Regions from separate parts of the Halomonas sp. A3H3 genome, predicted to be linked through region 1. Evidence: predicted binding sites of a transcription regulator. Region 1 holds the regulator's gene; the other holds the start of a gene.

Evidence for each region. The regulator PhoB, encoded in region 1, activates phosphate uptake and scavenging genes when phosphate is short. The targets are predictions, from matches to a motif close to TGTCATANNNNTGTCANA.
Region 2: the regulator PhoB is predicted to act here: its motif matches at 5,817-5,834, upstream of HALA3H3_RS03590 (CYTH domain-containing protein).

What each region holds. Positions count from the first base shown of each region.
Region 1 is NZ_HG423343.1:1,898,429-1,909,291, forward strand. It holds gene HALA3H3_RS08375 (HU family DNA-binding protein) at 1-34, opposite strand, end outside; gene HALA3H3_RS08380 (NAD(P)/FAD-dependent oxidoreductase) at 143-1,333, opposite strand; gene HALA3H3_RS08385 (chorismate--pyruvate lyase family protein) at 1,471-2,046, shown strand; gene ubiA (4-hydroxybenzoate octaprenyltransferase) at 2,082-2,972, shown strand; gene phoB (phosphate regulon transcriptional regulator PhoB) at 3,098-3,787, shown strand; gene phoR (phosphate regulon sensor histidine kinase PhoR) at 3,790-5,076, shown strand; gene HALA3H3_RS08405 (hypothetical protein) at 5,388-5,702, shown strand; gene HALA3H3_RS08410 (hypothetical protein) at 6,353-6,655, shown strand; gene HALA3H3_RS08415 (hypothetical protein) at 7,133-7,483, shown strand; gene HALA3H3_RS08420 (copper chaperone PCu(A)C) at 7,576-8,070, opposite strand; gene cysZ (sulfate transporter CysZ) at 8,158-8,913, opposite strand; gene phoU (phosphate signaling complex protein PhoU) at 8,992-9,717, opposite strand; gene pstB (phosphate ABC transporter ATP-binding protein PstB) at 9,749-10,564, opposite strand; gene pstA (phosphate ABC transporter permease PstA) at 10,558-10,863, opposite strand, start outside.
Region 2 is NZ_HG423343.1:828,847-839,709, reverse strand. It holds gene mnmC (bifunctional tRNA (5-methylaminomethyl-2-thiouridine)(34)-methyltransferase MnmD/FAD-dependent 5-carboxymethylaminomethyl-2-thiouridine(34) oxidoreductase MnmC) at 1-630, opposite strand, end outside; gene HALA3H3_RS03615 (YciI family protein) at 789-1,088, opposite strand; gene HALA3H3_RS03610 (PHP domain-containing protein) at 1,233-2,153, shown strand; gene HALA3H3_RS03605 (L-threonylcarbamoyladenylate synthase) at 2,241-2,864, shown strand; gene HALA3H3_RS03600 (5'-nucleotidase, lipoprotein e(P4) family) at 3,053-3,829, shown strand; gene HALA3H3_RS03595 (ion transporter) at 3,936-4,853, opposite strand; gene HALA3H3_RS03590 (CYTH domain-containing protein) at 4,897-5,796, opposite strand; gene HALA3H3_RS03585 (TIGR00153 family protein) at 5,934-6,614, shown strand; gene HALA3H3_RS03580 (inorganic phosphate transporter) at 6,625-7,890, shown strand; gene argA (amino-acid N-acetyltransferase) at 8,116-9,429, shown strand; gene HALA3H3_RS03570 (carboxymuconolactone decarboxylase family protein) at 9,453-10,028, opposite strand; gene HALA3H3_RS03565 (aspartate aminotransferase family protein) at 10,065-10,863, opposite strand, start outside.

The sequences.
Region 1 (10,863 bases):
CAGCGATGGCTGCAGCGAGTGCAGGTTTGCGCATAAGGAATCTCCCCTTTTTAAAAGAAATCAAACATCAAACAAATGCATGTTGTTGGGTGCGTAGCCGATTAGGTTAGCTTCTCTAGCCTAGTCGTGAACGCGACGAAAATCAGCCTAGCAGTGCAGGTGCTGCTCTGGAAAGCTCCACTTTCCTTCTCACGCAGCCGCCTGTCAACGCAAAACCAATCAAACGACCGTCTTTATTTTCAGCCAAGGCACTGATATCACCGCCTTCGCCTTCAATTCGCCAGTGCTCAGGCGTGTTCGTTGGCGGGTAGGCCACCACTGGTAGCAGCGGCGTTTTAACCACTACCGGCCAAGCACCGAAGCTAACCGGCGTGGGCGCGCCTGAAAGGGTTGCCGCCAGCGCCTTAACGCTGGCTTGTAGTGGCTGCACGTACATGGCATTAACACCGTCTACGCAGGCTGCATCGCCCAGGGCGTGGATATTGGGGTGCGATGTACGCAACTGGCGGTCAACGACTATACCGCCAGGTGATACGTTTAAATCAGCCGATTCGGCAAGTGCTGTGCGAGGTACAAGGCCGGTTGCCATCAACACGAGATCAGCGCTGACAGCGTCGCCGTTATCCAGACGTAATACGATATCTTCGCCGCTTTCGGCCGCTATCGAATCAATCGAACGTGCAAGGTGAAGATGGATACCTGCTTCGCTAAAGGCATCGCCTAGGGCGTTCCCTAAGGGCGGTGGCAGCAAGCGAGGAAGTAGGGTTCCTTCTGGGGCAATGAGGCTGACACGATGGCCGCCAGCGTGGAGGTCGTTGGCAAATTCACAGCCGACCAGCCCCGCGCCAACAATCGCCACCCGTGCAGGGCCCTGGCCTAGCGCCGTGTGAAAGCGGCGGTAGTCATCCAGGTCGTTAATGGTAAAGCAGCGTGGGGCTACGCTGGGTTCAATGCTGAAGGGCACCCGTGGTGCAGCGCCAGTGGCCAGTACCAGTGTGTCGTAGCCGAGCACCATGCCGCCTTCGAGCAGAATTGTTTGGTTATCCACATCCAGTGCGGTTACCTGGGTGTGGATAACCATTTGGGCATTTAGCTCTTCGCCCAGGTCAGTAGCGCTGCGCTGGGCTAATTGTTCGGGCACCAGGCCCTTGGCGAAGCCGGTGGAGAGCAACGGCTTGCTGTAATCATCGCCGCTGTCGGCGCTCACCAGCGTGATTGAGCGTTGGTCGCCCAATCGGCGCAACGCCCGGGCAAGGCCAACCCCTGCCATTCCAGTGCCAATAATCACCAGCGCAGCGTGCGAAGAGGTTTTCTGTGTTTGGGTGGCGGGCATGCAGACACCAAAAAAGTTGCTAAATAAGATTGCGAAAAAAGAAGCGCTAAACCGAGTCGTTAAAAAAGTTGCTGAAACAAAAGCCTTTCAGTGCCCATGTTACACTAGCCAACCCGTTAATTGCCCTGGAGAACTCGGTGACGGCTGCTGCTTTTCGGCAAACTCCTCTATTTTCCCGCTGGCGCCCGATTGATGCGGCGCGCCCGGCGATGAGTGCTTCCTGGTGGCAGTGGGTTGCCTCCACCGACTCGTTAACCGCCCGCTTAATGGTCGCAGGTGGCGAGAAGCCGTTTCGAGTACGACTGCTGCGCCAGGGGGTTGGTTGGCCGCGCCAGGATGAGGCTCAGGCGCTGGGCATTGGTGCCAAGCGTTACGCCTGGCTGCGGGAAGTGGCGCTGTGCTTAGATGGAACGCCATGGGTGGTGGCGCGCTCGGTCGCCCCGCTCTCACAGGTAAAGGGCCAACGGCTAGAGTGCTTGGGCGAGCGCTCGCTAGGTAGTTGGCTATTTCGCCAGCCGGGTTTAGTGCGTGGGCCATTGGAAGTAACGACGCATTCCCCCCAGTTTGCTAGCGTCAACGGCATACAGGAAGGCTGTGCCTGGGGAAGGCGCTCTGTTTTTTATCACGGCTGTAAGCACGGCAGTCTGTCATTATTAGTGCAAGAGTATTTTTTGACGGCGATGGCGGATGATCTTGGCCTGCCTTCGCGCTAGGCTAGCGCCTGCATCTTATTCTTCGTGAGGTAAGCATGGATCGTTCACTGTTGCGGCCGAAGGGATGGGCTCGCGTGGCAGATTTTTTACAGCTGATGCGCTTGAATCGGCCGATAGGCACATGGCTTTTGATGTGGCCGACGCTGTGGGCATTATGGGTGGCTGCGGAAGGTGTACCAGGGCGAAATGTGCTGCTGATTTTTGTGGCCGGCGTTTATGTGATGCGCGCTGCGGGCTGCGTGGTCAATGACTATGCGGATCGCCACTTCGATGGGCATGTGAAACGCACAAAACAACGTCCGCTAGCGACGGGCCGTATCAGCGAAACCGAAGCTCAACTGCTGTTTATCGCCCTGGTGGCCGCTGCGTTTATTCTGGTATTACTGACCAACTGGTTTACGGTGCTGCTCTCGCTGGGCGGGGTGCTGCTGGCGATTATTTATCCGTTTATGAAGCGCTATACCCACTTTCCTCAGGTGGTGCTGGGCGCGGCTTTTTCCTGGGCAATTCCGATGGCTTTTGGCGCCGTGCTCGGCCACGTGCCGCTGGAAGCATGGCTGCTATTCTGCGCTAATGTGTGCTGGACAGTGGCCTACGATACCCAGTACGCCATGGTCGATCGCGACGACGATTTAAAAATTGGCATTAAATCGACGGCCGTGCTGTTTGGAAATGCGGATCGTTTGATTATCGGCTTACTCCAGCTAGCCACCCTGGGGTTGCTGGCTTGGGTAGGCTGGCGGGTTGGTTTAGGTGGTTTCTTCTGGTTAGGGCTAGCGGCAATGGCAGCGACTTTTCTGCATCAGCAGCGCTTAATTCGCGACCAGGAGCGGGATGCCTGCTTCCAGGCGTTTCTCAATAATCACTGGTCGGGACTGCTGATTTTTGCCGGTATCGCGCTAAGTTGGTGGCCTGCGGCTGGCTGATCGAGGCGATTGTCATGTAATTGTCATCAAGTCATGGTGTTATCGTCACTGACATGTCATTGATCTGTTTATCTTTGAACTGTTTTTCTTTGAACTAGTTTCTTTGAACACCGTGAGGCTCTGGTATGACCGCCAAGACCGTTCTGATTGTCGATGATGAGGCGTCGATTCGCGAGATGATCGCGGTAGCGCTGGAAATGGCTGACTATCGCGTGCTCGAAGCGGATAACGCCCAGGATGCCCATGCCATGGTGGTCGACCACCAACCCGATTTACTGCTGCTGGACTGGATGATGCCCGGCACTAGCGGTATTGAGCTGGCGAGACGCCTAAAACGTGAAGAAACCACCGCTGAAATCCCGATTATTATGCTCACCGCGAAAGGCGAAGAGGATAATAAAATTCAAGGGCTTGAAGCCGGTGCCGATGATTATATCACCAAGCCTTTTTCACCCCGGGAATTGGTGGCACGGCTAAAAGCGGTGCTGCGCCGTGCGACGCCACGTGGCGTTGAAGACCCGATTGAGATTAACGGCCTGCTGCTTGATCCGGTGAGCCACCGGGTAAGTGCCCACGGCAAAGCGCTGGAAATGGGCCCCACCGAGTACCGTTTGCTGCAGTTTTTTATGACTCACCAAGAGCGCGCTTACACACGTAGCCAGCTGCTTGACCAAGTGTGGGGCGGCAATGTTTACGTTGAAGAGCGCACGGTCGATGTGCATATCCGCCGCTTGCGTAAAGCGCTGGGTGACGTGCATCAAAACCTGATCCAAACGGTTCGGGGTACCGGTTACCGTTTCTCTGCACGGGTGTAAATGTGCGTTTATGGAGTCGTGAGCTGTGGCGAATAGCGTGGCTGGCCACGCTGGGCACTTGCTTGGGCTGGCTGTTGGGCTCGGCTGGGCTGGGGCTCGCAGCAGGGCTTGCGGGATGCCTGTTTTACCACTTACGACAGTTACGCGAACTCTATTTGTGGCTCACCCTCCACCCTAACGATGAACCGCCTGCCGCTCGCGGGATGTGGGGCGAGCTATTCGATCGTTTATACCGCTATCAAAAAAGTCAGCGCATCACCCAAAGCCGTCTGCGGGCTACTTTGGCACGTATTCAAGAGTCGTCTGAAGCAATGCGTGATAGCGTGGTCATGCTTGATCGCCACGGTGATTTGGAGTGGTGGAACAGCGCCGCCACCGCCATGCTGGGGCTACAAACCGCCCATGATCGTGGTCAACACATTACCAACCTGCTGCGCGACCCGGGCTTTATCAGCTATTTTAATTCGCGTAACTACAGTGAGCCGTTAACGCTCACCTCACCGATTGATGAACGGCGAATCCTGCAGTATCAAATTACCCTCTATGGTGACGACGAACGCTTAGTGATGGCTCGCGATATCACCCGCTTGCATCGTCTTGAGCAGATGCGGCGCGACTTTGTCGCCAACGTTTCCCATGAGTTACGTACGCCGCTGACCGTTCTCTCCGGCTATTTGGAAACCTACAGTGATATCTCCGACCAGCTTCCGCCGCGCTTGGGACGTAGTATTCAGCAAATGCAGGAACAGACCCAGCGGATGCAGAATCTGGTCAACGATTTATTGCTGCTCTCGCGTTTGGAAATTGACCAGGGCGGCCAAGATCATCATCCACTGCCACTCGAGCCTTTACTGCAAAGCGTTTGTGATGATGCGCTGGCCCTATCGCATCAACGTCATACCATTACCGTCGCCCTTGAGAGCGATGCCCGACTGTTAGGCAGTGAACAGGAGATTCGCAGCGCCGTCTCTAACCTTGCCTTTAATGCGGTTCGCTACACGCCTGCTGGCAGCCAAATCACCCTGCGCTGGAAAGCTAGCGCTACTGGTGGCGGCTATATCGATGTGGAAGATAACGGTGAAGGGATTGATCCCGTTCATATTCCCCGACTAACAGAACGCTTTTACCGTGTTGATAAGGGGCGCAGCACTGCGACTGGCGGCACAGGTTTAGGCTTGGCGATCGTTAAGCACGTGCTATTGCGCCACGATGCGCAACTACAAATTGAGTCCCTTCCCGGCAAGGGTGCGTTGTTTCGCTGCGCCTTCCCCCCCTCGCGTCTTGTTTAATTTAGCAAGTCATTCCATCGCATAATATTTGTAACAATGTGCAATATTGGCATGCAAGGTTGGTAAAGCTTTACCCATGTGCCATTTTTACACAGCTCAAAGCGTTGTGTCGTGACTCAGTTGATGCCTTTTTGGCATAACTTATTTTTAAGTAAGAGTTTGATTTTGTTGTTTTTATTTATATTCTTCAGTTTTTTGGCATGCCTTCTGCAGAGTACAGATTGAAGGAAGATGACCGCAGGAATTGCTGGCTTCTCAGTAAGCCTTTCTTTCTTCATTAAGCGGTACTAAACAGCGATCGGAGGTAGGATATGACGTCCAAGGATTTTCTCAAGAAAGCTGGCATTTTAGGTGTATCTTTTGGTCTGATGGCAAGCCCATTAGCTTTTGCACAAACTGATGAAAATTCGGCGATTGACGAAAACCAAGGTATTACCGCTGACGAGCAACCGATGGATTCCCAAGGTACCGGTAGTTCAACTGGCAGTGATACAACAGACATGACTGACGATTTAACCCATGACGAAGGTGATGGTGCCAGCGACATGGATCCGCAATCAAGCAGTCACTCAGACGATGCTGAGTATGACAAGGATGAGCTTGTAGAAGAAAATGGCGGTAGCTAATTATCTATGACCTTTTAGATATCATTAAAAGCTTTTCAGAGAATGAATAAGCGATTAACAGGATGTTACAAAAGCAAGAATGCTTTTAAGATTCACGGATGAATCAGTAGGCAATCAGAACACTAGTCAGGGTTAATTCCAAGGTTGGAGCCCCGCACAAGGAGTGGAAGCTAGCGTTAGTTATTACCTATAGCCAATTCTGATATCGGGCCCCGCAATGCGGGGCCTAATTTTTGCTGCCTACTTTTTATCTCGCTTATTCCCCCGCTACTTTCTCCCCTATCTTTTCCGCCGATCTTTCTTTGCGCCTCTCTATCCAATGCCATGTTTTGTTTTTTATGAATTGATGCCGTAGCGCTTTGTTGGCATCGAGCCTTTTATTTTGCTGAGTGTGTCATAAAGGCACAGACAGTTTTGCGCATGTGTCATTAGTGCACATGTAATTAGCGTGCTTTTGTTTTTAGCGGCGTATAATTGTGCGCAATGTATTTATTTTAAATTATTGATTTATATAAGTATTTTATTTTTATAAGAGAGTTGGCATTACATATGCTCTCTAGAGGTAGTGAAGCTAGCCGCAGTGAGATCTGGCCAGAGAGCCCTTCTCACTTCACTTCAGCGGTATCAAACGGTCACCAGGAGTAAATAGTATGTTTAACGATTTTGTTAAAAAAGCAGCCGTCGTAGGTCTCTCTTTTGGTTTGCTGGCAAGCCCGCTTGCCTTTGCCCATATGTCCATCGAAGCAAATCAAGATTTGACCGTTGACGATGAGCCTATTCAAGCTCAATCACATCATACCTCGGGTCAGGCTAAATTTAGCCCCTCTGATTTGATGTATGACGAAGGCGACCGCCCTCGAGTCATCAAGGCAGAGTCGCATCACACTAGCGCTCAAGCGGAGTACACAGCAAAAGATTTGACCCAAGACGTAGGTGATGGAAACGTTTGGTAACAAAAATTTGCAATTCTGAAGAAATATATTACGATTAACACGTGAGCTAAACACGCGAAAGCGTGTCACACCGATACGGATGCATATCGATTCAAGGAATGAATCAAACGACAATCAGAGCGTTGGTCAGGGTTAAATTCCAAGGTTGGAGCAGCCCCGCAAAAGGAAAGGAAGCTAGCGCTAGTCATTGTCAAAGTCTTGTGTCCTTAGACCCTGCTGATGCGGGGTCTGATTTTTTGTGGCATCCAACACCTCTCCCACACTATTCTTGTTTTAGTTTAAGGTACGGCTTTCTAGCGGAGCCTAATTTCATTGCGTCGCTATTTATACACTGCCCATCATCAGCCTGCCGGTGGGTTATGTCTCAGGCATCCGGTCTCACAATCATTTTGACCGTAAAGGGTGAGCTAACTTTTTTGACGCCTAATATGCAACGCAAAGCGTAATAGCCGTTCTAATCATCGATGAACGGAATCCATGGATAATGAGGAGAACATCTTGCTGTTAAAAGAAATGAGCCAAAAAGTCGCCATAGTAGGTATTGCTTTTGGTTTGGTCGCGAGCCCCATGGCGATGGCGCACTCATCTATTGAACTGAACCAAGACCGCACCGCTGGTCAGGATGTCATTAACAAACCTGAGTCGCATGCAGCTTCCAAACCATCTCATGTCTCTGCGGGCGACTTGAACCGTGACGAAGCTGATAGCTTGGACTTTTCGCCTTCCAGTAGCCGTCCTTCTACGGCTGAAAAAGGGCCTACTTCTCGCCAAGAGGGTTACACTCCTGGAGAACTCAACCGGGATGAAGGTGATAGCACCGACTGGTAAATAATAGGATAAGTGTAACTGCTAATGTAAGCGTTACTCGCTAAAAACCCCGCTTTGGTGGGGTTTTTGCTATGTGTTAAAAGCCAACGACATCAGTGGTGATGCCCATCAGCAGCTTCGCTACCGTCTTGGGCGCTCTGTATCCAGACCTCGATGTCTACGTCACCTTGTTCAGCGAAGGTGAGCGTGAGGGGAAACCGCTCACCCTCCTTCAGCGGCTCGGTTAAGCCAATCAGCATTAAGTGAAAGCCGCCACCAGGGCGCATGGTATAAGTCTCCCCTGCCTCGACACGAATCTCGTCCACATGCCGCATCTGCATCATATCGCCGTCCATTTGCATATCGTGCAGCTCAACGTTGCTGCTCGCAGAACTGCTCGCGCCAACCAGAGTGACGGGGCCTGAAACGGCGGTGATATCAAGGTAGGCGGCACCGTTTACCGCACCCGGTGGGGTTGGGGTAGCGAAGGGGTGCGCAATGCGAAGAGTCTCTGTTTTTACGTCGTGGGCTAACGCCATAGATGTCATCGAAATAGACATAGCGCCAATCAAGAGTACGCCACCCAGCCAAGCCATCGGTTTTATCATGCGGTGATTCCTTTGTTGTTGATTGAGCCCAGGATCGACGAACAAAATATAAAGGTAGCAAAGTGACGTAGCCTGGGTAATAGGCGCCTACTGCGGTGTAATGCCACGTGCATCGCCACGTTTGTCGCTACGTACGTCTCTATAGTGGTCGTCCCACAGCAGTACGGCACCCGCAACGGCGCCGGGAATCAAAAACAGGTTGGCCAGCGGAATCCAGGTAATTAAGGTCACTAACCCCCCAAAGGTGAGGCTTTGCCACCAGCGCTTAGAGAGCCGTTGGCGCATATCGGCAAACGTTACTTTGTTGTTATCCATTGGGTAGTCTAGATAAGTGATTGCCATCACCCAGGCAGAAAACAGTGCCCAGAGTAGCGGAGCAACTATATTGACGCCTGGAATCCAGCTAAGCACAAATAGGCCTGCGGCACGAGGCAGAATATAGGCGAGCTTAACAAACTCGCGTCCCACAGCATCGATGGCTGTTTTGGTCAGGTTTCGGTCATCAATGGGTTCGCGGCCAGTGGCTTGGATTTCAACTTTGGCGGCTAAAAAGCCGTAAAAAGGGGCTGCAATCAAGCTGGTAACCAGCGTGAAGGTAAAAAACACCACCACCAACAGGCTAATCACAAACAGGGGCCAGATAAGCCAGGATAACCAGTCAAGCCAAGCGGGTACCATGCCCATCCAATGGGCGAGCCAGCCATCAAAACGGTTGAGCACAAAGCTGAACATGCTCACGTAGACAATCAGGTTGACCAGAATAGGCAGAAAAACATAGCGGCGCATACCCGGTTGATACACACAGCGTGTACCTCGGCTAAGCGCAGTGACAGCATCCAGCATTTAGGTGAGCTCCTCGTGATTCCAACGTCCAGGCTGCGTGGCAGCCTGGACGTATTGCAGGAGGAAAGCCCCATCAGGTCAAGACTTTTTTGGCACCTGTGGTTCCAGTTCATCGGTGTCGCTATGGCGAATATCCAAACCTTTGACGAGATAGACCACGTACTCAGCAAGGTTATCGGCGTGGTCGCCTACCCGCTCCAGCGCGCGCAGTACCCACATGATGCTGAGTACTGACGTAATAGAGCGTGAGTCTTCCATCATAAAGGTCATTAATGAGCGCATAGCGCTGCTGTACTCGTCATCCACCAGTTCGTCTTCGCGTACGACCTGCATAGCCAGGTCGGTATCAAAGCGGGCAAAGGCGGTGAGCGCATCGCGCAGCATTTTACGTACGTGCTCGCTAATGTGACGCACCTCCACCAGGCCACGAATGGTGCTAGAACTTTCGCTCAGGAGCAGGGCGTTGCGGGCGATTTTACTGGCTTCATCACCAATGCGCTCTAAGTCTGAGGTGGCGCGGATGACGGCCAGCACCAGACGCAAATCGGAAGCAGCAGGCTGGCGGCGCGCCAGTACGCGGGTGCATTCGTCGTCGATTTGCAGCTGCAGGTCGTTGACTTGGCGGTCATTGTCACGCACCTGCTCGGCTAACCGGGTGTCTCCTTCCAGTAGGGCAAAGACAGCGTCCTGCACTTGTTTTTCCACCAGACCGCCCATGGCCATCAGGTGGGTTTTCAGCTCTTCCAGCTCCTGGTTGAACTGGCGAGAGATATGCTGGCTGTGAGAGTCGCTAGTAATATCCATGGAGCACTCCTGACGGTTCAGTTGCTAAGGCCTAGGTGATACGGCCGGTGATGTAGTTTTCAGTGCGTTGCAAACGGGGGTTGGTGAAGACCTGATCGGTAGGGCCGTATTCAACCAGCTCCCCTTGATGCAAAAAGGCGGTGTAATCCGATACGCGCGCCGCTTGTTGCATATTGTGGGTGACCAGGATCAGCGTCAGCTCCGACTTGAGGTTACGGATCAACTCCTCAATTTTGAGGGTTGAAATTGGGTCTAGAGCTGATGCTGGCTCATCAAGCAGTAGCACGTCGGGTTGTACTGCTAAGGTACGGGCGATCACCAGACGCTGCTGCTGGCCACCGGAAAGCTGCCAAGCGGAACGGTGTAGGCGGTCTTTCACTTCATCCCACAGAGCGGCGGAAGTTAGCGCCCACTCAATAATGTCGTCCCTTTTGCGCTTGGGCATGCGCTGTTGCAGTCGTAGCCCAAAGGCCACGTTTTCATAGATCGACATAGGGAAGGGGTTGGGCGTTTGAAACACCATCCCGACACGCCGCCGCAGCTCAGTCACATTCATTTGCGGGTCATGAATATCCTGCCCTTCCAGCGTGATTTGGCCGCTGTGGGTGACTGACTCATTAAGATCGTGCAAACGGTTAATTGCCCGTAACAACGTCGACTTACCGCAACCTGACGGGCCGATAAAGGCCGTTACACGATGCCGGGGAACACTGAGGGTTAACTCGCGCAACGCCTCTTTCCCCGCGTAGGCGAGGCTAAAGTGATCGATACTCAGGCAGCTGTGCTCGGACGAAAAGTGCGCCACTGGTGCCTGAGAGGTATTGGCTGAATGTAATGACGCTAGCATTCGTTTCCCCGTTGACGCCTAAGATAATGACGCAGAAATATGGCAGTTAGGTTAAGCACCAGCACAATTAACACTAAAAGTAGCGCTGTGGCGTAAACCAGCGGTATGGCAGCCTGCACATCTTCGCCGTGAAAGGCGGTATCAAATAAATGATAGCCAAGGTGCATGAACTTGCGCTCTAAATGTAGGTAAGGAAACTCACCATCGATGGGCATTTGAGGCGCCAGCTTAGCGACGCCAACCAGCATTAGCGGCGCTACTTCGCCGGCCGCGCGAGCTACCGCTAAAATGACGCCTGT
Region 2 (10,863 bases), 1.1 Mb from region 1:
GCAGGTAAAAGTGGCGAAAGTCGCGCCGGGGCGTGAACGGGCGGCCATGGCGTTAAACAATTCAGGCTGCCACATATCGGGGTTTTTAGACGGCGCAAAGCCGTCTAAAAACCAGGCGTCGACCTGACCATCCAACTGCTCCAGGCGCTCAGTGGTATCGCCGAAATGCAGATCAAGGGTGACGCGATCGGTTAAGTGCAGGCGGTGAATACCGCTAACCGCGGCGGGCCACTGGGCACAGAGCGCCTGTGTATAAGTCGCCAGCGAGGGCCAGCTAGCTAATGCTTGTTCAAGGGCAACTAGCTCAAGGGGAAACTTCTCTGTGGATAACAGGTGCAATCGTGCAGAAGAAGGTGCATGTTGTTCAAAACAGGCCCAGGCGCAGAGCATATTGAGACCGGTGCCAAAGCCGGTTTCGCCAATCACAAAGGGCCGCGCGGCTTCCCAGGCGGCAAAGCGTTCGGGGAGGTGATTGGCACCCAGAAAGACATGCTCGGTCTCTGCGCGCCCATCACCACGGGTGAAATAGATGTCATCAAACGCTGTTGCGTGGGGGGCTCCCTCGTTCCAGGTAAGGGTTGGCGTCGTTAATGCCGCAAGCGGTGGCAAAGCGTTTGAACGTTGGGTCACGCAGGTATCCGTATTGATGAACAGGTGGTTAAAAAATGATCAATTTGTTAGCGCTGGCGTTATCTCTGGCTTAGCGCAAAGCGTCCGCCGGGTTTGCACAGAGTTTTCCACAGGCTCTGTGAAAAAGCCGACGAACCCTCCATACTTGCCTATTGGCGTCAAGGCATAACTTTCTTGAACGGCTTAACAATTACCTTGGCATACACCCCTGCAATAATGTATGGGTCGGCGTCGGCCCATGCCTTGGCGTCTTCCAGGCTGTCGAATTCCGCTACCACCAAGCTGCCGGAAAAGCCTGCATCACCAGGATTTTCAGCGTCGATGGCAGGGTGAGGGCCAGCCAGTACCAGGCGGCCTTCATCGCGCAGCGCTTCCAGGCGTGCCAAGTGGTCTGGCCGGGCCGCTAAGCGGCGCTCTAAGCTATTGGGTACATCTTCACTCATAATGGCATACAGCATTTGGGTATAACTCCTTGATAAGACGAGGATGCAAAGTGACCGTTAATTGACCGCACTGGCATAAGCGCGCACCATATCTTACCCATTGCGAAGGGTTCATTCACAGCTGAAAAGCGCATTCTGACAAACTGGCCACACGGCGTCATGCTTATGCCTCGACTTCCCACTACCTTTGATGCCGATCAGCGCTACCCAGTTGATTTGCACATGCACTCAACCGCTTCCGATGGCGCGTTAACGCCCACCGAGCTGGTAACCCTGTGTGCCGAACGCGGGCTGACGCACATGTCGCTCACCGATCACGATACCATGGACGGCATTGAAGAAGCGGGCCGCGCGGCGGAGCAAGCAGGGCTGTGTCTTATCCCCGGCTGTGAGTTATCCACACGCTGGCAGGGCGTCAATATCCATGTGGTGGCGTTGATGCCCGGTGGCTTACAGGGGCCAATGGTAGAAGGCCTGATTCAGCAGCGTGAAGCGCGGATACAGCGTGCAGCAGTGATCGCCGAAAGGCTGGAAAAAGTCGGTTTATCCAACGCGCTGGAAAAAGCGCGCCTGCACGCCGGCAGCGACCGCCCGCTAGGCCGCCCGGACTTTGCCCGAGCGCTGGTAGCGGAAGGCGTGGTGTCCGACTGGGCCAGCGCCTTCAAGCGCTATCTGGGCAGCGGCAAAAAGGGCGATGTTAAAGCCCACTGGCCGGAAATCAGCGAAGCCGTGAGCTGGATTGTCGATTCCGGTGGTGTGGCCGTGATTGCCCATCCACTGCGCCACGGCTTAACCCGGCGCAAGCGAGGCCTGTTGATGGATACCTTCCAAGCGGCGGGCGGCCAATCGGTTGAACTGGTCAGCGGCCAGCAGAACCCGGATAGCACCCGCGACCTGGCGCGTCAGCTAGTGGAGCGCGACCTTTACGCTTCTATGGGCAGCGATTTTCACTTCCCTGGCAGTCATGCGGCCCCCGGCAGCATGAGCCTAGTGCCGCGCACTGCGGCGCCCCCCATATGGCAGCATCCCCGGCTGCTGCACCTGCGCGATGCGTCACCCGGCCTGCTGGCGGTCGGTTAAATCACAGCCGGGTCATTGCAAAGCCCGGTCAGTTAAAAGCCAAGTCGGCTATGCTGTATAGGCAGTGCCTACGGACAGGAGTTACCAATGAGCCAATATTTTCAGATTCACCCGGAAAACCCTCAGAAACGCCTCATCGATCAGTCGATTGCGATCATTCGTAAAGGCGGTGTGGTTGCTTACCCCACTGATTCGGGCTATGCGCTTGGCTGCCATCTGGGTGAGAAGAAAGCCATTGAGAAGATAAAATGGCTACGTTCACTGGACGATAAACACAACTTCACCCTGGTGTGTTCCGATCTCTCGGAAATTGGCACCTACGCCAAGGTAGATAACGATGTATTTCGGTTGCTGAAAGCCCATACTCCAGGGCCTTATACTTATATTCTGGATGCCACTTCAGAAGTGCCGCGCCTGCTACTGCATCCCAAGCGGCGCTCCATTGGCGTGCGCGTACCGGATCACCGCATTACCCACGCGTTACTGGCCGCATTAGGCGAGCCGTTGATGAGCGTAACGTTGATTCCGGTGGGCGATGACCTGCCCATGAACGACCCGGAAGAGATCCGCGAGCGTTTTGGCGCCCACCTGGATGCCATTATCGACGGCGGCGCCTGCCATTTAGACCCCACCAGCGTCATCGACCTACGCGAACTGCCGCCGAAAATCATCCGTGAAGGGCGCGGCGATATTTCTCCTTTCGTCGTCTAAAAACACTTTTCAGAGCAAATCCCTGCTTTTAGCTTTAATGAGCAGGGAATTTGTCTATTTTTAATTATTTGAATGTTCAATGAAAATAAAATATGATCCTAACGGTTCTTTTCGATAATAAATCGTGATCCTTTAAGGCGAGGAATCGCCTCGTCTTTTTGAGATCGCCTAGCCCAGGAGATCATTCAATGACGAAGCCATTCCCTTCTCGCCTCTGCACCCTTGCTGCTCTAGCCAGCCTCACCGCTTTACCGCTGACCAGCCATGCAAATAGTGATGACGCAGAAATATGTGCCCAGGAAGCCTATGCAATGGGCCTGCGCTATCAACAGCAGTCTGCTGAAGCCGCTGCTCTGCAGCGTCAGGGTTTTGCCCTCGCCACCTACCGGCTTGAGGATCAGATTGAGGCGCATGGTGGCAGCGACGACTTGGCGATCATTACCGACCTGGATGAAACGGTGCTGGATAATAGCGCTCTGTTGGTTCGCGACATGCAGGCGTGCCACGACTACACCACCTGGGACACATGGAAGCATTGGGAGCGTGAAGGCGAACCGCGTTTGATGCCGGGTGCCAAAGCGTTCCTGGATTACGCGGATGAGCAGGGCGTGGCCATTTTTTACGTCTCTGATCGCTACCAGGAGAACGAGGCCGACACTATCGCCACCTTGGAAGCGCTAGAGCTACCCCAAGTCTCTGAACAGAGCGTGATGTTGCTGGGGCCTGCCAAGGCAGAACGCCGCGCGGAAGTGGTGGATAACCACACGCTGGTGATGCAGCTGGGTGATTCCCTTCACGATTTCGCGGGTGACTTCGCGGGCGCCGACCTTGACCAGCAGCATGCGCTTGTTGAAGAGAATGCCGAGCGTTTTGGCAACGATTGGATCGTGTTCCCCAACGCTACTTACGGTGCCTGGAGCGAGGCTGAGTTAGACGCCTGGGAAGCCCCGCACGAAGTGGAGTGATCGGTTAGATAACCACTCCATACCGCATTAAATAAACGCTGCGCGCCCCAGATTTGGCTATTTTGTTTGACGATTTAGTTTAGCTGTCTTGGGGCGTGTTTTTGTCTTAGTTCTTGTCTTCGTCACTCTCGTGGCTATTTTCTTGAGCGTCATCTGTTTTGTCGTCGTCCTTCTTGCGCGGGTCTTCGCTGTCTTCATCCAGCCAGGTGCCGCAGCGTAGGCAGTAGCGGGCGCGTTTTTCATGGCGTTCGTGACCGCAGCCGGGGCAGGCTTCTTCGGAGTAACGCTCTTCACGGATCGAGCGAATCACCTGAGCGGAAAACACCCCGGTGGGCACGGCAATGATCGAGTAGCCGAGCAGCATGAGTACCACCGTAATCGATTTACCCAGCGCAGTAGCGGGGACGATGTCGCCATAGCCGACGGTGGTCATGCTGACAATGGCCCAGTACATCGACATCGGAATACTGGTGAAGCCCGCCTCAGAGGATTCGATGGTGTACATCAGCGCCGCGAACAGGGTAATCACCATTAATATGGCGCTAAAAAACAGCAATATCTGGCGCATGCTGCGTTTAAGGGCATCCATTAAAAGACGCGCCTCGCCGACAAACTCCATCAGGCGCAGAATACGAAAAATGCGCAGTACTCGCAGCAAACGTACAATCACCAGACCATGTGCACCGGGCACCAGTAGTACCAGCCAAATGGGCAAAATCGCGATTAAGTCGACGATGCCATAAAAGCTTCTTAAATAGAGTGTCGGCTTTTCCAGGCAGTAAATGCGCAAGATCAGCTCAATGCTGAACAATAGCGTGAAGGCCCACTCAAGATAAAAGAAGAGTTCTCCGTAGCGTTCAGCATAAATCTCGATGCTGTCCAGCATGATGACCGCGACGCTCATCAAAATCGCTACGATCAGGGCGATGTCAAAGGCTTTAGCTCCCGGCGTGTTAGACTCAAATATGATATGGAACAGGCGGGTGCGGAGGCCTTCCGCACCGGGGGTTAGGTGAAAATTCATCGCATCATCCTGAAGTGAGCCTCAATGCCGTTCTAGTTAAACGCTAGCGTAGCGCGGTTTGGTACGCCAAGCGATGGGCGAGCGCTAACGCCGCTTTACCGTAGGCTGCATTGGGCTGGCCGTCCGCATCGAGCGCGCCAGGCAGCGCCTGGGCATAAGCGCGTGCGGTGGCATCCAGTTCGGGATGTTCGGCGAGAGTGGCCAGCGCCTGCTGGGCATCGTTTAAAAAGCTGGCTTGTTGGCTGTCGTGGTAGGCGTCCAGCGCCAGCGTGGCGCGGTGCAGCCACTCCGCCGGAGAGTGCGCTTCGGGTAGCGGCCAGTGTTGGGTGCTAAGGGCATTACCACGGGACGCCTTGCTGCTATCCGAAGGCCGCAACGGTACTTGTTCGGCAAGCTTAAGCGCCAGCGCCCACAACGCTTCCGGCTCGCCGCCTTTTAATTCGAGCTCTGCCTCGCGAATTGGCGTGCGATAGCCACCGCTAATAATTTCACCTTCATCCAACACCAATTCAATATGACTCTGCTGACCTTGTGCGCCCTCTTTTAGCTGCCAGCTACGCCGTGTGAAATCAGTGCTGAGCTGGGGGGCGAGGGCATCAAGTACACCGCTAAGTTCGCCTTGAAAAGGGGGGAGTTTGGCAATTGAAGCGAGATCCAACTGCGGGCCAGCCACCTGCCACTCCCACTCTTCGCGCTGGGAAAGCCCACCGCCACCTTGGCCAGCGGTTTTCACCGTTTGCAGCACCTGGCCGTCTACCTGGCGAAGTCGCAGCGCAATATGTGCTTTCGCCAGATCACCCTGAGGGGTATCAAAGTAGGTATTGGTCAGCGTTTGTTTACGCACGGCGTGTGAAGCGAGATACGGGTGTTGAGTCAGCGCCGCAGGCCCTGTCGGGGCAAGGGCCAGTTTAAGTTCCACTTCCATGGGGTTTGGGCTTTTCATGACGCTAGCCACCTCGTTATCGTGACATTTAAATGAATATTTGATTACATTTGTGAACTTTTCATGACGGCGGCAGGCGCACTCTTTATACTGGCGCCGCCATTTCCAGGCTCCCCGAAAACAGGCTAAAAGGCATTATGGTTACCTCCAATCCTTTTTCTTCGATGTTTGGCCGCTCGCCATTCCAGCCGTTATTGGCCCATATCGTCAAGACGAATGAGTGTGCCGATCAGCTGTTGCCGTTTTTTGAAGCAACCCTGGCTGATGACTGGGACAAAGCGGCTGAGCTGCGCGAAAACGTCACCCGCCTAGAGCATGACGCCGATACGCTGAAAACAGAACTGCGGTTGAACCTGCCCAACACCATGTTTCTTCCGGTGTCGCGCTCCGATCTGCTTGATCTGATCAGCGTGCAGGACAAGATCGCCAACAAGGTGCGTGACATTACCGGCATTATGCTGGGGCGTAAAATGCGCGTGCCGGATGAGCTGGCCGCGCCGATGCGCGACTACATTCGAACCAGCGTTGCCTGCGTGGCGCAAGCGCGTCAAGCGCTAGAAGAGCTCAAGGATCTGCTCGAGTCCGGCTTTGGCAAAAATGTCTCGGATGTGATGCAGAAGATGATCCGTGAGCTGCACACCCTCGAACACCAAGCCGACGACCAACAGATCACCATTCGCCGCCAGCTGTTCAAGCTTGAGAGCCAGCTACCACCAGTGGACGTGATCTTTCTCTACAAGATCATTGAATGGGTTGGCGAACTATCCGACCGCGCCGAGCGCGTGGGTAGCCGTCTGCAGATCCTGACTGCCCGCTAAGGGGACTTTCATGCTGATTATTGCCCAGCACGGTGAAATCTTTATCATCCTGGCCTGTTTGTTTGGCTTTTTCATGGCCTGGGGCGTTGGCGCCAACGACGTGGCCAATGCCATGGGAACCTCGGTGGGGTCGAAAGCGATCACCATCAAGCAGGCCATCCTGATTGCGGTCATTTTTGAATTCCTGGGTGCCTGGCTAGCCGGTGGCGAAGTTACCAATACGATCCGTAAAGGTATTATCGACCCCGAACTGCTACAGGACGACCCACAATTGCTGGTCTACGGCATGCTGGCAGCACTGCTGGCGGCGGGAACATGGCTGCTGGTGGCCTCCATGAAAGGCTGGCCGGTTTCCACGACGCACTCGATTGTCGGCGCGATCGTAGGCTTTGCGGTCGCAGGGCTAGGCCCTGCCACGGTGGACTGGGGTGCGGTAGGCAAGATTGCCGCCAGTTGGGTGGTCTCCCCCTTGTTGGCAGGTACCATCGGTTTCGTGCTGTTTAAATCGGTACACCACCTGATTTTCGAGGACGCCAACCCGTTCACGGCCGCCAAACGCTACGTACCCGGTTATGTGTTTCTGGTGGGCTTCATCGTTTCGATGGTCACGCTGACCAAAGGGTTATCTCATGTGGGGTTGGATCTAACCTTCAATCAGAGCCTGTTGCTGTCGATCCTGCTGGGCCTGGTGATTATGGGCATTGGCCTGATCATGCAGCGGCGTATCAAGTTCGAGCACAATACCAACGACCACTTCGGCTATGCCAACGTTGAGCGTGTGTTCGGCGTGCTGATGATCTTCACCGCCTGCGCCATGGCCTTTGCCCACGGCTCCAACGATGTGGCGAATGCGGTTGGCCCGCTGGCAGCGGTGATCAGTGTGGTGCAAACCGGCGGTGAAATTGGTGGTTCCGCACTGGTGCCCTGGTGGGTACTCGTATTGGGTGGAGCTGGTATCGTAGTGGGCTTGGTCACCTACGGCCATAAGGTCATCGCTACCGTGGGTACCGGGATTACGGAACTGACCCCCAGCCGTGGCTTTGCCGCTACCCTGGCGGCAGCCACGACGGTGGTGCTGGCCTCGGGCACTGGCCTGCCGATTTCCACCACCCACACCCTGGTCGGCGCGATTCTTGGGGTGGGGCTGGCACGCGGCATGGCGGCATTGAACCTGCGGGTCATCGGCACGATTGCCATGTCGTGGCTGATCACACTGCCAGCAGGCGCGGGCCTGGCGATTCTGTTCTTCTTCATGTTCAAGGGCATGTTCGGTTAACGGATAATAAACAGCACTTGTAAACGTAGTACGCCAAGGCTCGAAAGGCTTTAGAAGCATCTGAGCGATAAGATCACAGCGGCATCTTCATGTTTATCTGCATTAGATTGAGCAGATTTGCATTTGAAGGTGCCGCTGTTTTTCGTGCTCTGGTAAAGTAACTGGAGATTGTTTTTGAGATCGTTTTTGAGATTGTTTCTTTCACCTGCTGCCGGAGAGCGGCCCTTGGATACACGCTTCCCCTTTGTTGATTGGTTTCGTAACGCTTCCCCCTACATCAATGCCCACCGGGGGCGAACCTTTGTCATCTTAATTGAAGGCGAAGCCATGGCGTCTGGCCGAGGGGAGCAACTGATTCAGGATTTGGCGCTGCTGCATACCCTGGGTGTGCGACTGGTCGTCGTGTTCGGCATTCGCCCCCAGGTGCACGAGTCGCTAACCGCCGCTGGCGTAGAGCCCACGCGCATCGATGGCCGCTGGGTCGCGGATCGCGCGGTGATGGCTCACGTTGAGCAGGTAGCTGCCCACCAGCGGCTATGGCTGGAAGCGCGGCTCTCCCTTGGCCTGCCCAGCACGCCGCTGCACGGTGTGGAATTGAGCGTGATCTCCGGCAACCTGGTGACCGCCAAGCCATTAGGCGTGCGCGAAGGGGTGGATTTCGACCACAGCGGCGAAGTGCGTCGGGTGCGTGCCAGCGCCATTGAAGGCCTGCTGGAAAAAGGCTCGCTGGTGCTGCTGCCGCCGCTAGGGTTCTCCAGTACCGGTGAAGTTTTTGATTTAGACGCCTCTGAAGTCGCTCAACACGCCGCCGTGGCGCTGAAAGCCGACAAGCTGATTTTGCTGGGGGAATCCGAAGGCTTGGAAGATGAGCAGGGCGCGCTGCTGCGCCAGCTTTCCCCGGCGGAGGCCGAGCCGCGTTTAAGCGCCGCAGTGCCAGGTAGCGAGCTAGCCCGCCACTTACAGGCCGCCTGCACTGCCGCACGGGAAGGCGTGGCGCGCACGCACCTGCTTTCCTGGCGCAACCACGATGCCCTGCTGGGTGAGTTGTTCACCCGCGACGGCGTGGGCACCATGATTACCCAGCACCGCTACGAACAGCTGCGCCCGGCCACGCTCAACGATGTAGCGGGCTTGCTGGAACTGCTGGAACCGCTAGAGCGCCGAGGTATGCTGGTGGCGCGTTCAAGAGAGCGCCTGGAGCACGAAATCGATGACTACATGGTGATCGAGCGCGACGGTATGGTGATTGGCTGCGCCGCGCTGCATGTATTTACGGACACCAGCATTGCCGAACTCGCCTGTGTAGCAGTGCACGACAGCTACCGCGGTGGCGAGCGGGGCGAGCGCCTGGTGGAAGCCATGGAGCGCCGCGCCCGCCAGCGCGGCTTAACTGAAATCTTCGTGCTGACGACCCACACCGCCCACTGGTTTGTGGAACACGGCTTCCGCGCCGCCAGCCTGGAAGACCTACCCCCGCTGAAACGCGAAACCTACAATCACGCCCGTAAATCGAAGGTGTTGGTTAAGCAATTAGCGTAATTCGCTTATTGAAAATTGGGTGGCTAATTAGCAGCCCTGGTTGAACGTGGCATTAGCGAAAACAGCTCCGGCTGCTTTTGCGCTTCTTGTTGAATAGTGTCGTCAATCGGTGTGTCGTAGGTTTTGAGCAGGTAACCGAGCACCGAGTAAAAACCCACCATGGCGATCAGGTCGATCACTGCTTTGCGTCCGATCGCCTCGGCAAGTTCTGCTTCCTGCTCCTTGGTCAGCATGCGCTCATCGAATAACGCATCCACGGCGTTGACGATAAGACCATCAACGCCTTCGGGAGTACCGCGAATAGCAGTGATCCGGTGTTCGGAGAATCCCAGGGCAAGTGCACGACTAACATGATGGGCCCACTCGTAGGCTGAGCCCATACGTAAACCCGCGCGTAAAATCACCACTTCGGTCAGTTCCGGGCCTAACGCATTCTCCTTAACAACGTGTTGGCGCAAGGGCGCCCACGCTCTAAGCAAGGCCGGGTGATGGGCCATGGTGCGATAAACGTTGAGTGCGCCAGCAAAGCCCTCGCGTAAATCAGGGATCTCCTCAGGCCAGTCGGCATCGGAAATAGGCGGGCAGGGAGAAGAGGGCATGGGTGGGTCTCCTTTCAGATGTTGTTGATTGTGTCATCACTCTGCGATGGCGGCGGTTATGGCCTCGGCAATACGCTCAATGATCAGGTCTACTTCGTCAGGCGCAATGATATAGGGCGGAGCCAGCAAGATATGATCACCGTTAATGCCATCAATAGTGCCGCCCATCGGGTAGCTGATCAGGCCACGCGCCATGGCCTGTCGCTTGATCTTGGCGTAAATCTTTCTAGCCGGATCGAAAGGTGTTTTGTTTTCCCTGTCCGCGACAATCTCGATACCGCGAAACAAGCCCCTGCCGCGAATATCGCCCACATGGGGGGATGCGCCGAGCGCCGCTTCAAGGCCGCTCTGTAACCTCGTGCCCATGTCATTGACGTTCGCCAGCGTCTCCGGCCGTGCAATGATCTCAACCACTTTGTTAGCGGCCGCGGCGGCCACAGGGTGCCCAAGATAGGTATGACCATGCTGAAACAGCCCAGACCCATTGGCAAAACTGGCGTAGATGTTGGCCGATAGCATCACTGCGCCAATAGGTTGATAGCCGCCGCCCAAACCCTTGGCGATCGTAACGATATCAGGCGTTACCCCATCTTGTTCGCAGGCGAAGACGGAGCCGGTTCTTCCCATGCCGCACATCACTTCGTCGAGGATCAGCAGTACGCCGTATTTATCGCAAATGGCACGCACGCGTTTGAAGTAATCCGCCTCAGAGGCGACCGCCCCTAAGGTGGCACCGACGACGGGTTCGGCAACGAAGGCCATGACTTCTTCAGGGCCAAGTTCCAGAATCTTTGCCTCAAGCTCCTCGGCAAGCCGTGCAGCGTAGGCCTCGGGC